DNA from 3 places in the Paraclostridium sp. AKS73 genome. Region 2 is predicted to be linked to each of the others. Evidence: riboswitches for the same ligand, from Rfam matches in the RefSeq annotation. Region 2 holds a riboswitch; each other region holds the start of a gene.
What was found. Region 2 has a riboswitch for cobalamin ahead of LEQ07_RS14490 (energy-coupling factor ABC transporter permease). Riboswitches for the same ligand answer to the same signal wherever they lie in the genome.
Positions count from the first base shown of each region.

Region 1 (5,585 bases), on a different contig from region 2:
TAAATAAAAATGGTTATGAAATGATAGGACCTTCTTTTGAATATGGTATTTTAGATAGCTTAACATCTTATAGTTCAAAAGATTATATAACAAAAATATCTATACCAATAAAAAAGCTTTAGCAATTTATAAAAATTGCTAAAGCTTTTTTATTTCCATTTTTCCAAACCTCTAACATAAATTCCTTTATGTCTATATTATAAACTTCCTTTAAATAATCTCCATTAAAAACTTCTCTTGAGCTTCCATAACAAACTATCTCCCCATGATTTAATAAGCAAACTGCATCACTAAAATAGTGAACTAAATTTAAATCATGTAAACTCCAATAACAATTTTATTATTATTTTTTGCCCATATAGATAAATGTTCTAACAACTCAATTTGGTATTTTAAGTCTAGATGATTAGTAGGTTCATCTAATAATATAACTTCTGGATCTTGAGCAATTGTTCGTGCTAAAAATACTCTTTGTAACTGTCCACCACTTAATTCATTTATGCTTTTATCTTTTATATCACTTAATCCTACCTTTTCAATACAATCTAATACTATTTTTTTATCTTCTTTACTTAAAGAATTAAATACTCCTGTTGAATGTGCATATCTTCCAAGTGCTACAGTTTCATATATTGTATACGGGAAATATATTTGAGTTATCTGGCTCATAAGTCCTACTTTTTTTGCTAGATTTTTTCTTGAAAAATTACAAACTTCCATACCATCTATAGTTATACTTCCTTTGTAATTTATTATATTAGCTATAGATTTCAAAAGCGTACTTTTCCCACATCCATTTGGACCTACTATACAAAGATTTTTTCCTCTTTCAACTTTAAAATTAACATTTTTTATAATATCAATATCTTCATAACCACAATAAAGATTTTTTACTTCTAACATGTCATCACTTCTTTCCTTTGCTAAAATACACATATGCAAAGAATGGTGCCCCTATAATTGCTGTAATAGCTCCTACCGGAAGCTCTGCTGGAGATACAATAGTTCTGGCAATTAAGTCTGTTATTACCATAAGTGATCCTCCAAATACAAAAGACATAGGTATTACATATTTATGTTTTGATCCAAATACCCTTCTGACCATATGTGGCGCTATTAAATCTACAAAACCGATTGTTCCACTTAATGCTACTGCACTTCCAGTTAAAATGGCTGAGTGTATAAATAAATGTTTTTTAACTCTATTTGTATCTACACCTACTGCCTTTGCCTGTTCTTCTCCAAATGTTAATATATCCATTTCTTTTGTGTATCTTAAAACTCCAATAATACCTATAATTAAAAATGGAATTAAAACTCTCACATATGACCATCCCTTCATAGAGAAGCTACCCATTTGCCAAAGACTTATACTTTTTATATCTTCACTAAAAAGCGCTGTAAGTGTTGTAAGTAGTGCGTTTACAAAAAGTGAAAAAACCATACCTGCTAGTATAATTGTATTATTCGCCATAGTTTTATCTATTCTAGAAGAAAAAACTATCACTCCATATACAGTTATTAACCCAAATAAAAAACCTATTAATGGCAATGTCAATTGCCCGAGAAATGGTATAGATATTCCAAGAACGATAACTAATCCAGCTCCTAAAGAGGCTCCTGATGATACTCCTAGCGTGTACGGGGATGCCAATTCATTTTTAAGTATTGACTGGACTACCGATCCACTAACCGCCAAACATCCTCCAACCATAAAAGCTAATAATACTCTCGGTATCCTAAGGGCCCATATTATAGATATATCTTTTGGATCTATCCCTTCTCTTAATGGTAAATTTATAACCTTATTTAAAATTATATTCATAGTATCCAATATATGAATATTGGAACTTCCTATGGAAGTTCCAATACTAATTATAAAAAATACTAGCGGTATTGATAAAATCGCTAAAGTTTTATTTTTGTTTTGCGTACGCATCTGGATTTATATACTCTGCCATTTGTTTTAGCGCTTTTACTACATTTTGAGATGGTCTTGATGACGCGTTTGTATCAATTAAGTATACTTGTCCGTTTTTCACTGCATTTACATTTTTCCAACCTTCGCGTCCTTTTATATCTTTTACTGCATCTTGAACGTAATTTACATTAGTTAATATTACATCTGGATTTTTTTCTATAACTGATTCCTCACTAGGTGATATCCAAGCTTTTTGATCAGCGAATATATTTTCTCCACCTACTAACTCTATCATCTCATTTAAAAATGTTCCATTTCCAAAGCTATATAGATTTGGTGCTGGCCCAATTTCAAAGTAAACTTTCTTTTTATCCTTTATTGTTTTTCCTATTTTAGCTATTTCATTAACTTGAGATTTCATATTGTCTACAATCTCTTGTCCTTTTTCTTTCGTACCAGTTATATCAGCTATAAACATGATATCATCGTATATACCTTGTATACTATCACTACTTGGTATATATGCAACACTTATACCAGACTCTTTAGCTACTTTAAATGGATCTTCACTATTTCCAGTTTTATTGTGTCCTGATGCTATAATCATATCTGGCTCTAAAGATACTATAGCCTCTGCATCCGGATTTGCAAAATCTATTAATTTTATATCTTTAGGTAATCCAGGTATGTCAGCTGAATATTTATCAACAGCTACTAATTTATCTGCAAGTCCTAATTCAACTAACACTTCTGTATTAGATGGAGCTGTTGATATTATTCTTTCTAATTTTTTAGGAACTGTAAAATCATTTCCTTCTCTATCTTTTACTACTGTTTCTTTTTGACCGCATCCAGCGACTGCAAGCATAACCACTAAAATAGTAGTTATTAATGTTAAAATTCTTTTTTTCATTTTCATTCTCCTTACTTATAATTTTTACTTATAAATTCAGTTTCTTGTATTCCTTCATCTTTATTAAGCTTTATAGCTAGAACAAAAAAATACCCAGACAATAGATTCGCAAAATCAAATAATAATTCATCTACATCATTTCCATTTTCTTTATATCTATGTAATAATCTTACTAATGCTTTGCATTTTGTCCTTATAATATGTGCATAACTACCACAGACTCCGCCTTGAGGCAAAACAAACTTCTCAAAAATACCTTTTATTTCATCTTGATAGAATACGGTTCTAGATTCTAACCATTTTAACTCATCATTTGTTAAGCTTACAAATGTTCTAAGCGATGCATTCATGTGATATACAAGTTCATTTATCTTACTTAATTCTTTTTTTAAATTTTCATCTTGAACAAAAGCCCTTAATAGTCCTATTGTACTTGATATCTCATCTGTAAATATTTCATAATCGCATCTTAAATCATCTGATTTATCATATAAAAATGGATACGCTAAATATTTTGACATTTTTTCATTCCTTTCGTGTTGATTTTACATAACAATGATATAATTCTATTTTTTTATCTAATTCCTTTTATTGAGATTTATTTGTAAAATAAATAATTTTCAATAAATTAATTATAAAAGCTTAATTAAAGTATACGTCTTATACAATTTTACACTCATAGTTTTTCAATTTAAAAAGACATACTCAGAGAGTATGCCTTAATCTATTCGTGTATAATCGCCTTTATCCAACCCTCAGAAGATAATTAGCCTTTAAGCATTGGCAGGTATCCCGGCTCAGCTTCATTCTACTCTCAATCCTTCCCAATTTCTCAGTGGATACTTAGATTTCGTCAGCTTTACGGTTACTGGGGTAGCTTAGAATTTTCATCTAATTCCCTATTAAGTCTATTGACACCTAATACTTACTATTTAATTGTTATATAATCCATTATACAACAATATAAAACAATGTTCATTATATATTTTCTAATTTGGTAAAATAAAATTTCTATCTATTTTTTCTACTTCTTATAAAGTCTATTATAATGTATAATACAATTAATACAGTTACAATCATAACTATATCCATTATCATAGGGCTAATTCCCATTCTATAACCCATATATCTAAATGGATTATATCCTCCAAAACCAAAAAAGCCTCGCCCATATGCTTGTGGTATATATGTTCTTCTACTAGAGCTACCTCCATAGTCATCATCATAATCATTCTTTTTATTTTTAGAATTTGTATTGTCATTAGCATTTGATTTTGAATTTGTATTTGGTTTAGTACTAAAACTTCCCGAATCAGGCTTTGTTGTGCTTGATTTTGGATTTGTCGTATTATTATTTGAATTATTTCCAGTACTTCCTTCATTTATTGTTGTATCAGGCTTTGGTTTAGTGCTAAAACTTCCTGAATCTGGTTTTGTTGTACTTGATTTTGGCTTTGTATAACTACTGCTTGGTTTGCTAGTGCTAGAACTTGGTTTAAAGCTACTTGAACTCGGCTTAAAGCTACTTGAGCTCGATTTAAAACTGCTACTTGATCGACTTGAGCTATGTGAGGATCTTCCTTTCGCCACTTGGTATTCAACATTTGAAGTTTCATTTTTATTTGAAGTTGCATATGACTTTTCTATTGAAAAAGTAAATGCACAAGTTATAGCAAATATAAATACAGTTAAAAAAAGAGTTATATTCCTTTTTAATTTGTTCATTATACATTTAACCCCATTTCTATGAACTTATTATATAATCTATCTAAATTTGATGTATCTTCTCCATCTATTACTGAATCATAGCTTTCTTCCCCTTTAAACTTAAAATACTCTAATAGTTGTTGATTGTCTTTATCTTTACTATCTACCAAATATACATATCTACTTAATGATTGATCTTGTATTTCTATTAAGTATCCCTTAACATCAAACTTGAATTCTTCATCTCCATTATATAAAGTTACTATATCTGTAGATTTTGTAAATACAAATTTTTCCTTATCACAATCATACGTGTATTCTGATTCCCTACAGTTTATACATCTATTAAAATTACACTCCTTTACGCAATTAATACACTTACACGTTTTACATTTATCTAACTTATTTATAGACTCTCTTTTATCTCTAGTTAAGTAAGATTGTATTTCATCTTCTATATTATTTTTCTTTTTAAATAGTTTAGAAAATATATTCTTATCTTCATTTTTCTTCTTTTCTAGATCATTTAAAAAAGCTATATACCCTGACAAATCATCTAACTTTCTTATAAAAACTCTTTTTCTTAATTCTTCACTACTTAACATTTGCTTTAAATCATTTGCTGCAAATACTAAATCCGTGTACATTTTATCGTATTTTTTCTTTTCATTTAAAATTCTTTCGTCCATACTATACCTCCTAAAAAAACTTAACAAATTAAATAATAAAAATTCGCTTCGCCTGAGCGACTGCGTCTGCGAACCACTTCATGTCGTCAACGCCCACTCGGTAAACTCGTGTCCCGTTACTCAGACGACTTCGTCCGTTGCTCAAAATATCATTTTTTACTTTCACCAAAACATTTATATCACTATATTATATAAGTTATCCACAAATATTAGCTAAATATAATTTCTTTAAGCGTAAAAATAAGGTAGATAGCTTTTAACCATCTACCTTTAGTAGTATATCTATTTATTCATTTCTCTTTTTATTCTTTCTAGCTCATCTTCAACTTTAGAATCAACCACTGGTGAATCATTT
Region 1 covers NZ_JAIXHU010000023.1:45,804-51,388, forward strand. The annotation lists gene LEQ07_RS12785 (GyrI-like domain-containing protein) at 1-122, shown strand, start outside; gene LEQ07_RS12790 (ABC transporter ATP-binding protein) at 310-936, opposite strand; gene LEQ07_RS12795 (FecCD family ABC transporter permease) at 908-1,939, opposite strand; gene LEQ07_RS12800 (ABC transporter substrate-binding protein) at 1,917-2,834, opposite strand; gene LEQ07_RS12805 (ATP:cob(I)alamin adenosyltransferase) at 2,846-3,355, opposite strand; cobalamin riboswitch at 3,600-3,772, opposite strand; gene LEQ07_RS12810 (hypothetical protein) at 3,846-4,559, opposite strand; gene LEQ07_RS12815 (hypothetical protein) at 4,559-5,230, opposite strand; gene LEQ07_RS12820 (PspA/IM30 family protein) at 5,513-5,585, opposite strand, start outside.
Region 1: another riboswitch for cobalamin. It lies ahead of LEQ07_RS12805 (ATP:cob(I)alamin adenosyltransferase); the one in region 2 lies ahead of LEQ07_RS14490 (energy-coupling factor ABC transporter permease).

Region 2 (5,585 bases):
TAGATGGAGTCAAAAGAAGAGTAAGACCAGGTATGGGAAGATGCCAAGGTGGATTTTGCGGACCTAAAGTTATAGAAATATTAGCAAAAGAACTTAAAATAGATGTGGAAGATGTTTTAAAAGACTACGAAAACTCTAATACTGTATTAGGAAAATCAAAAGAATTAAGGGGTGAGTTAGTTGAAATATAATGTTGTAGTTGTTGGAGGAGGACCTGCAGGTTTAGGTGCAGCAGTTGAAGCTAAAAGAAATGGTGCAAAAGATGTACTTATAATAGAAAGAGACAGAGAATTAGGTGGGATACTTAATCAATGTATACACAATGGATTTGGATTACATGAGTTTAAAGAAGAATTAACAGGACCAGAGTACGCTCATAAGTTCATAGAAATGGTTAAACAAGAAAATATTGAATACATGCTAGATACAATGGTTTTAAACATAAGTGAAGATAAGACTATAGAAGCTTTAGGTGAAGACGGAATAATAAATATAAAAGCAGATGCTATAGTTTTAGCAATGGGATGTAGAGAAAGAACAAGAGGAGCGATAGATATACCTGGATATAGACCAGCAGGAGTTTACAATGCGGGAGCTGCCCAAAGACTTTCTAATATGGAAGGATATATGGTAGGAAAAGAAATTGTTATATATGGGTCTGGTGATATAGGGCTTATAATGGCAAGACGTATGACATTAGAAGGAGCTAAAGTAAAGGCAGTAGTTGAAATAAACCCACATTCAAGTGGATTAACTAGAAATATTGTTCAATGTTTAGATGACTTTGATATACCTTTAATGTTAAGTACAGGAATAACACATATAGATGGAAAAGAAAGAGTAAAAGGAGTTACAATTAGTAAATTAGATGAAAACAAAAGACCTGTAAAAGGAACAGAAGAATATATAAGTTGTGATACTCTTCTTTTATCTGTTGGACTTATACCTGAGAATGAATTGAGTGTTGAAGCTGGAGTTGTATTAGACAATAAAACTAGTGGCCCTATTGTAAATAATTCTATGTCTACAAATGTAGATGGTGTGTTTGCATGTGGGAATGTTGTCCATGTTCATGACTTAGTTGATTTTGTTACAAAAGAAAGTAAGATAGCTGGAAAGAACGCAGCTCTATATTGTTTAAATAAGTTAAATAAAAATAAAGAAGTAAATACAGTTGCAGACAACGGAATTATATATATAGTTCCTCAAAATATAGATGTTAGTAGCGATGAAGATGTAAATTTATTTATGAGAGTAAGAGAAATTTGTAAAAATAAAAAGTTAGTTGTTAGAAGTAACGATGAAATTATTTTAGAGAAAAAGAGATCTCATATGATACCTTCAGAGATGGAGAATATAAAAATTAGTAAAGATTTATTTAAAGATATTAAAGGTAATATAATAGTTAGTGTAGAGGAGGCATAATTATGAAAAATGTTACTTGTACAGTATGTCCAATGGGATGTTCATTAGTTGTAAGTAAAGTTAATGGAGAATATAAAGTAGAAGGAAACACATGCAAAAGAGGAGCAAAATATGGAGTTGAGGAAGTTACAAATCCAAGAAGAGTTATAACTACTACAGTTAAACTTAGCGGTTCTTACTTAAATTTACTTCCAGTTAAAACTAATGATTCTGTACCTAAAGAGTTAATGTTTGATATTATGAAAGTTTTAGACAAAGTATGTGTATGTGCACCTGTTAATGTGGGAGATATTATAGTTAAAGACATATTAGGAACAGGTGTTGATATTGTAAGTTCTAAGAGTATGGAAAGTATGAATACAAGTGATAAAAATAGTGATCATGAATTAAGAGATTGTATATAATAAAAAATTAATGGACAATAAAAATAACCTTCTTTAGATATCAACATATTTAAAGGAGGTTACTTTTATTGTTAGAATTATTAAAGTGTATAACTTATTTTAGTAATAACTATATAGTTGGTTAAATATACTTAAGTATAAAATAAAAATAAAAATTTTAGAGGAATATAGAAATTTTTATAGAATTATATATAATATATAGAGTATGTGATAAATTATAATTAAATATTAGAGATTATAGGTTTTTTAAAATTAATAGGGAAAGAGGTTAAAATCCTCTGCAGCCCCCGCTACTGTAAAGCTGATGAAACTTTTGGGACCACTGTAAATTTTACGGGAAGGAAAAGGAGTAAAGAGAAGCTAAGCCAGGAGACCTGCCTATAATTGAAAAATTAAGTTCTTCGGGGTGAAGGAAAATAATTGAAAGTATCGTAGTTTAAAATTACTATGTCCACTTTATAATGTTATTAAATCCTAATCCAAAGATTGGGATTTTTTTACGCTTAAGTAAAGTATGCTTACAAAAAACTATAGGTATTCTATAAAATTTAGTTATATTAAAATACTAGGTTTTGGGAGTAAAAATTTTTTGAGCAACGGACGAAGTCGTTGGCGACATGAGCAAAGCGAATTTTTATGTATGCCCTTTAAAACTTAGAATTGATTTAGTCATTTTATCACATGAAACAATAATGTACTAAATAAAAAAGAGAGGGATTTAAAATGAATTATTTAAAATTATCAGTTATAGCAGGGTTACTACTTGTAATCTTAAATCCTGTGACTTCACATGCAATGCACATCATGGAAGGATTCTTACCTATGCAATGGTCTATATTATGGACTGTCGTATTTATACCATTTTTCATATACGGGTTAAAATCAATAAATAAAATAGTAAAAGCTGATCCTAAAAAGAAAGTACTATTAGCTCTAGCAGGTGCATTTGTATTCGTATTATCAGCTTTAAAAATACCATCTTTAACAGGTAGTTGTTCACACCCTACTGGTGTAGGTCTAGGAGCAATATTGTTTGGGCCATCTGTAATGGCAGTAGTTGGAACTATAGCTTTATTATTTCAAGCTATACTTCTTGCACATGGAGGACTTACAACTTTAGGAGCAAATGCTTTTTCTATGGCTATAGTAGGTCCTATAGTATCATTTTTAATATTTAAATTCTGTAAAAAAGAAATATTAGTACAGGAAAAAGTGTATTTTTTCAGCAGCATTAGGAGATTTAGCTACATATACTATAACTGCAACTCAATTAGCATTAGCATTTCCTGATCCAGCAGGAGGTATATTAGGGTCATTAGTAAAATTTTTAGGTGTATTCTTTATAACTCAAATACCTATAGCAATTGCAGAAGGATTATTAACTACATTAGTATACAATTTAATAACACAAAATGAAGAAGGAGTTGTAGAAGATGAGTACAAATTCGAAAGTCAAAACTAGAAATAAAAATATACTATTATTAATTTTAACAGTAATCTTAATAATAACTCCGTTAATATTAAACTCAACTGCTGAATACGGAGGCGCTGATGGAGAAGCAGAATCTTTAATTAGTGAAATAAATCCTAATTATAAACCTTGGTTTAATAGTTTATACGAACCACCTAGTGGTGAGATTGAAAGTTTACTTTTCTCTACTCAAGCAGCTATAGGTGCAGGAATAATTGGATACTTTTTAGGGTATAAAAAAGGAAAAAAAGATAAATGTTAGAAATTGACAACTGTGCATATTTAAATAATATAAAAGATGTAAACCCATTAATAAAACTAGGAATTACATTTATAGGAGTTATAGCTTCTATGCTTACTCAAAATGTAAATATACATATACTTATAATGCTAGTTATGACAGTTTTAATACTATTTATAGCAAGCGTAGATATGAAACTATACATTAAATGTTTGAAAATACCTATGATTTTTTTAATTATAGGTATTGGGTTAAATTTGATTAATATATCATTGAAAATAAAGATTATATATTTAATATAAATATATTAGGATTATATATAGGGACTACTAAATTTGCTGTAAAAAGTTCAGTAAACATATTACTTAGAGCTATGAGTTGTATTATATCAATTTACTTTTTAATACTTACGACTCCATTTAATCAATTAATAATAGTATTAAAAAAACTACATATTCCACATACACTTATAGAATTGATGATTTTAATTTATAGATTTATATTTATATTTATAGAAGAAGCAGAAGAAATATATAAATCACAACAGTTAAAATTTGGATATACGAATTTAAAAACATCTTACAATTCAATGTCATTGCTTATAAAAACATTGTTTTTCAGAATGATGAGAAGATATGAAGATATGAGTACATCTTTAGATATAAAATTGTATGATGGTAAATTTCACGTATAGGAGACTAAAATGTTTAAAGTAGAAAACTTAACATATAAATATGAAAAAAATAATAAAGCATTAGACAATATAAGTTTAGATTTTTCAAATGGGAATATGATTGGAATAATAGGTTCAAATGGGTCAGGGAAGTCAACTTTATTTATGAATTTAATGGGTATATTAAAACCTTCATCAGGAAAAATTCTTTATGAGGGCAAAGAATTAAGTTATAAAAAGAAAGATTTGTATAACTTAAGAAAAGATGTAGGTATAGTATTTCAAGATCCAGATAAGCAGATATTTTATTCAAGAGTATATGATGATATTGCATTTTCTTTAAGAAATATAGGTTTAGAAGAAAGTGAAATTAATAAAAAAGTTTATAGAGCATTGGAATTGGTTAATGCTATAGATTTAATAGATAAACCAGTACATTTTTTAAGTTATGGTCAGAAAAAAAGAGTAGCTATAGCATCTGTTATAGCTATGGAAACCAAGTTGTTTTATTAGATGAGCCAACAGCTGGATTAGACCCAATAAGTACGAAAGCTATTATAAAAATATTAAAAGAATTATGTGAAAAGGGTGTAAAGGTAGTTATATCGAGCCATGATATGGATTTAATATATGACCTTTGCGACTATATATATGTTTTAAATAAAGGTAAGATAACTATTGAAGGAAATTCTAATGAAGTTTTTAAAGATGATTTGAAAATTAAAGAGGCAGGATTAAATAGTCCATGGCTTGTTAAAATACACAAAAACATGAATTTACCTTTATTTAGAAAAGAAGAGGATTTATACGGTTATTTTAATAAAATATGTATAAATTCTATTAATAATTAGCCCCTAATCTTATTAAGTTAAGATTAATATATATATAATAAATAAATACCTTTAGTCTAAATTTAATCCTTGGATATATATCTGAGGATTTTTTTCTTTGTAGAAAAATTTAAAAAGTGGATATGATTAACATGGGCTTTTAATAAATTTGAATAAATATAGATAATAGATTAAAATATACATATAACATATACAATCAGGAGGTAATGATGGATATAGATTCACTAAACCCCGCCCAAAAAGAAGCGGTATTAAAAACAGAAGGGCCAGTGCTTATATTAGCAGGAGCTGGTTCAGGAAAAACGAGAGTTTTAACAACAAGAATAGCTCATCTTATGAAAAATAAAGGAGTACATCCTAGTAATATATTAGCAATAACATTTACAAATAAAGCTGCAAATGAAATGAAGGAAAGAGTTGAAGAAACTATAGATTCGGATGTTAAAGATATGTGGATAACAACTTTCCATTCATGCTGTGTTAGAATGCTTAGAAAAGATATAAATAGAATCGGATATAA
Region 2 covers NZ_JAIXHU010000030.1:8,448-14,032, forward strand. The annotation lists gene LEQ07_RS14475 (NAD(P)/FAD-dependent oxidoreductase) at 1-191, shown strand, start outside; gene LEQ07_RS14480 (NAD(P)/FAD-dependent oxidoreductase) at 181-1,425, shown strand; gene LEQ07_RS14485 (DUF1667 domain-containing protein) at 1,428-1,829, shown strand; cobalamin riboswitch at 2,052-2,225, shown strand; gene LEQ07_RS14490 (energy-coupling factor ABC transporter permease) at 2,553-3,119, shown strand; gene LEQ07_RS23125 (energy-coupling factor ABC transporter permease) at 3,085-3,291, shown strand; gene LEQ07_RS14495 (energy-coupling factor ABC transporter substrate-binding protein) at 3,263-3,562, shown strand; gene LEQ07_RS14500 (hypothetical protein) at 3,556-3,843, shown strand; gene LEQ07_RS14505 (CbiQ family ECF transporter T component) at 3,861-4,235, shown strand; gene LEQ07_RS20215 (energy-coupling factor ABC transporter ATP-binding protein) at 4,245-4,727, shown strand; gene LEQ07_RS20220 (hypothetical protein) at 4,832-5,065, shown strand; gene LEQ07_RS14515 (DUF3553 domain-containing protein) at 5,275-5,585, shown strand, end outside.

Region 3 (5,585 bases), on a different contig from region 2:
AATGTATTAATGGGAGTTTTAGTAGGAGCTCTAGTAACAGCAATTATACAAAGTAGTAGTGCAACTACGGTTATGGTAGTTGGATTTGTTAATGCAGGAATCATGACATTACCTCAAGCTATAGGAGTTATAATGGGGGCTAATATAGGAACAACTATAACAGCACAGCTTGTATCTCTTGATTTAGTTGGAATAGCACCTTTAGCATTAGGTATAGGTATAGTAATGTATTTATTTTCAAAAAATCAAAAAACAAAAACAATAGCAGAAATTTTAATAGGTTTCGGTATATTATTTACTGGAATGGATTTTATGAAAAATGCAGTAAAACCATTATCAGAATTTCAAGGATTTACTGATGCATTAGTTGCTTTTGGAAATAGACCAATTCTGGGTATTTTATTAGGATTTGGAATAACAGCAATAGTACAAAGTTCTAGTGCTTCTATGGGAATGTTATTAGCACTTGCATCTCAAGGATTAATACCTTTAACGGCAGCACTTCCTATACTATATGGAGAAAATATAGGTACATGTGTTACATCTTTAATATCTAGTATAGGGGCTAGTATAAACGCTAGAAGAGCAGCCTTAATGCACTTAGTGTTCAACATAATAGGAACTATTATATTTATGTTAATTTTAACAAAACCTATAACTATGATAGTTCAAAATTTAAATCCAGATGATGTAAGTAGACAAATTGCAAATGCTCATACATTATTTAATATAACAAATGTTATATTACTGCTTCCTTTCTCTAAATATATAGTAAAGCTTACTATGAAGCTTATGCCAGAAAGAGAAGAAGAGATAAATAGCAAAAAAACTGTTCATTACATAGATGACAGGATGATGGAAACTCCATCTATAGCATTATCAAATACGATAAAAGAGACTTTAAGAATGGGTGAAAAAGCCAAAGAAAGCTTAGACAATGCAATGGAAGGGTTTTTAAATAAATCAAAAGAAAAAGTAGATGAATCTTTTAGTAATGAAAAGCTAATAAATATTTTACAAAAAAGTATACTGAATTATTTATTAAAATTATCTAAAACTTCATTAAATGACAATTCAAGAGAGAGTGTAGATTTATTGTTTAATACTGTAAATGATATAGAAAGAGTTGGGGATCATGCAGAAAACATAGCAGAGCTTGCAACTACTGTTATAGACAATAATTTAAGTTTATCTAAAGATGGGTCTGTTGAACTTAAAGACTTATATCAAAAAGTTATAGACACATACAGTTTAGCTCTTGAAAGTTTAGAAAAGTCAGATGTGGATTTAGCTTGTAGAGTAATAAAAATGGAAGAACAAGTTGATATGATGGAAAAAAGCTGTAGAGCAAATCATATGAGAAGATTAAATGCAAGTTCTTGCAGTGTAGATTCTGGAGTTATATTCTTAGATTTAATTAGTAATCTAGAAAGAGTATCGGATCATTCTGCTAATATCGCTCAACAGGTTATAAAATCTAGTAATAAGAAATTTGCATAATATAAAACTTTAAATAAAAAGCTTTATCGATATATTAAAATTGATAAAGCTTTTATGTTAATTAAACTATAAATGTAATTAAATTTTAAAAATTATAAAAATTGGCAGAAAGTATTGTACTAGTGAATAAAAAATTGTAATATATACATATAATATAGTGTATGCTAAAAGATAAAGAGTGTAGACTAAATAAGATATCAATATATACAAGTACATATATGTTATAAGAAATAGTATTTAAATTTTAAGTTGTATATATAATTATTGATATTAAATAAGATTATAATTAAGTTTAAATAATATTAATGATAGTTAAAGGAGAATGAAATTATGGCAATGGGAGCACCAACACCACACAATAGCGGTAAATTAGGAGATATAGCAGAAACAGTATTATTACCAGGAGATCCTTTAAGAGCTAAATTTATAGCAGAAACTTTCTTAGAAGACGTTGTTCAATACAACACTGTAAGAGGTATGAATGGTTACACTGGATACTATAATGGCAAAAAAATATCAGTACAAGGTACAGGTATGGGATGTCCATCAATAGGAATATATACATATGAATTAATACATTTTTATGGAGTTAAAAATCTTATAAGAATAGGTTCTGCAGGAGCTTTACATGAAGATTTAAAAATGCATGATATAGTAATAGGTATGGGTTCTTGTACAGATTCTAATTATGCATCTCAATACAACTTACCAGGGACATTTGCACCAGTAGCAAGCTATGAGTTACTTAGCAAAGCTGTAGATGTTGCAAAAAGTCAAGGCGTTGAGCCTAAAGTTGGAAACATACTATGCAGTGATGTATTCTATGGAGATGAAGGATTAGATTCTTTAGCAAAATGGACTAAAATGGGAGTGTTAGCTGTAGAAATGGAATCAGCTGCACTTTATATGAACGCTGCAAGAGCTGGAGTTAATGCTCTTTGTATATTAACAATTTCTGATTGTCCTTTCAAAGGAGAAGCAACTACTGCTATGGAAAGACAAACTGCATTTACAAGAATGATGAATATAGCTTTAGAATTAGCTTAATATAAAAACTCGCCTTTATAGTATAAACTGTGAAAGCGAGTTTTTTTTATGTTAAAAAACTTAAATATTAATGGTTTTTACACTTAAAGGTCTAATTAAATAATGCAAGTAAAGTAAGAAATTGATATAGATTAAAAAATAAGATGTCGAAATTTTGCAATTTATAGAAAAATGAATCGGATTATGGTAACATTATAAATATAAATACTAGGTTTTTATTAATTAATAGGGAATGATGTGGAAATCATCAACAGCCCCCGCTACTGTAATTACGGACGAGTCTTTTTTTAGCCACTGAAGAATTTCTTTGGGAAGGTAAAGATTAGGATGATGTATAAGTCAGGAGACCTGCCTAGATAAAACCAACTTTCGGAGGGAGAGACAAAATGAAAATATCAAAAATCAAATTAAGTTTGCTTAGCTTAGTTATAGGGCTAAGCTTTGTAGGGTGCAGTAAAACTCAAATTAAAACTGAAGACACTACTACAATAAAGGTAGAAAAAACAAATGAAACAAAGGATGATTACTATCCAGTAACTATTACTACGCATAATAGTAACAAAGAAGAAATAAAGGTTACTATAAAAGAAAAACCTAAAAAGGCGCTGGCAGTTTATCAAGACTCTATAGAAACTATGCTAGCACTAGGGTTAGAAGATAATATAGTTGCTGCAGCCGGGTTAGATCATAAGGTTAAAGATGAATATCAAGAAGCCTTTAAAAAGGTTAAGTATTTAGATGAATTTACACCTTCTAAAGAAAATACTATGATGTTACAACCAGACCTTATAGTGGGATGGGATTCTTTGTTTACAGATAAAACTTTAGGAACAGTAGACTTTTGGCAAGACAAAGGTACAAATACATACATGGCATTAAATAGTGGAGCAGTAGAGCATAAGACTATTAAAAATGAATGTGAAGATATATTAAATATAGGTAAAATATTTAACGTTGAAGATAAAGCTAAAAAGATAGTTGATAATATAAATAAAAAAGTAAATGAAGTTGTAGAGTCTGAAAAAGGCAAAAAGCAACAAACTACTTTAATAGTTGAATTTTTAGATGATAAAATTAGTGGATATGGGAAAAGCACTTTAGGTGGAGATATGGTAACTAAACTAGGTGCAAAATTATTAAATGAAGATGGCAACTCACTAAGTAAAGAAGATTTAGTAAAATTAAATCCAGACAGTATATTTGTAGTATATATGAATAGAGATGATGATAGTAAAAAATCTGAAGAAACTAAAAACTTAGTTATGAATGACAAAGCATTACAAAGTTTAAATGCAGTTAAAAATAATAGAGTTTATCCAATAGAACTAGGACAAATGTATTGTAGTGGAGTAAGAACTATAGATGGAATAGAAACTTTTGCAAATGGAATTTATCCAAGTAAGTAGAAAGAGGGACATGGACATATGCAATCAATGAAAAGCTTAAGAAAATATGAAAATAATGAAGAGAAGGGCTTTGTGAAAACAAAGCCTTTATATATATTAGTTATTATGGGTCTTATTATTGCTTTAATTTTGTCTATTTTATTTGCTGTAACAATAGGTTCAAGTGACATCAGTATAAAGCAAGTATATCAAATAATAGGGTATAAACTATTTAGTATAGGAAATGAAAATACTTTATCTAATGGAGCTATCCATGATGTAGTGTGGTTTATTAGGCTACCTAGAATAATTTTAGCTTTATGTGTAGGAATAGGACTGTCTGTATGTGGAGTTGTAATGCAAGCTATAGTAAAAAATCCTCTAGCAGACCCTTATATACTTGGTGTATCATCTGGAGCATCCTTAGGGGCTACAATAGCTATAATGTTAGGATTTACAACTTTATTAGGACAAAACTCAATAGGAATATTTGCATTCTTTGGTGCATTTTTAGTTTCGATGTTAGTTTTAATGATTTCAAACACAGGATCAAGATCTAACTCTACAAAACTATTATTAGCGGGGATGGCTTTGAGTTCTGTTTGTAGTGCATTTTCAAGTTTTATAGTTTATATAAAAAATGATGCAGAAGGAATGAAAAATATAACATTCTGGCTTATGGGGAGTTTAGCTGGAGCTGAATGGGAAGAAATAGTATTTATACTTCCATTGATTTTAATAGGGACTATATTCTTTTTAAGTCAATATAGGATATTAAATTTAATGTTGTTGGGGGATGACGTAGCTATAACATTAGGAACTGATTTATATAGGTATAGACAAGTATACTTAGTTGTAACTTCTCTCCTAGTAGGATTAGTAGTTTATTCATCTGGGATGATTGGATTTGTTGGACTTATAATACCACACATTGTTAGAGGATTATTTGGGACTGACCATAAAAAATAATTCCAATATCTGCACTTTTAGGAGCTATATTTTTAATATGGTCGGATGTATTGTCTCGAATAATAATAAAAAATGCAGAACTTCCTATTGGAATACTTATATCTATGATAGGAGCTCCTTGCTTTGTTTATCTAATGATAAGAAGAAGTTATGGGTTTGGAGGTACTAATTAATGAGAATAGAAACTAAAAAATTAGAACTTTCTATAAATGAAAATAAAATATTAAAAGGTATAGATATTGATGTTAAAAATAAAGAATTTGTAGGAATTATAGGGCCTAATGGAAGTGGGAAATCCACTCTTTTAAAGTGTATATATAGAAACTTAACCCCAAGTAACGGTGTAATATACCTAGATGACACTAATATTAAAAATATACCAACTAAAGACAGTGCTAAAAAAATTGGAGTTGTAGCTCAACATAATCATAATAACTTTGATTTTTCGGTATTAGATATGGTACTTATGGGGAGAAGCCCTTATAAAAAAATTATGGACAGAGATACAAAGGAAGATTATGAAATTGTATATAATGCCATAGATAAAGTAAATATAAGGCATTTAATTAATAGAAACTTTAATACTTTATCTGGAGGAGAGCAACAAAGAGTTATATTAGCAAGGGCTTTAGCTCAAGATACAAAGTGTTTAATACTTGATGAACCAACTAACCATTTAGATAT
Region 3 covers NZ_JAIXHU010000047.1:17,497-23,081, forward strand. The annotation lists gene LEQ07_RS17595 (Na/Pi cotransporter family protein) at 1-1,500, shown strand, start outside; gene deoD (purine-nucleoside phosphorylase) at 1,837-2,547, shown strand; cobalamin riboswitch at 2,740-2,917, shown strand; gene LEQ07_RS17605 (ABC transporter substrate-binding protein) at 2,934-3,953, shown strand; partial or broken gene LEQ07_RS17610 (FecCD family ABC transporter permease) at 4,059-5,074, shown strand; gene LEQ07_RS17615 (ABC transporter ATP-binding protein) at 5,074-5,585, shown strand, end outside.
Region 3: another riboswitch for cobalamin. It lies ahead of LEQ07_RS17605 (ABC transporter substrate-binding protein); the one in region 2 lies ahead of LEQ07_RS14490 (energy-coupling factor ABC transporter permease).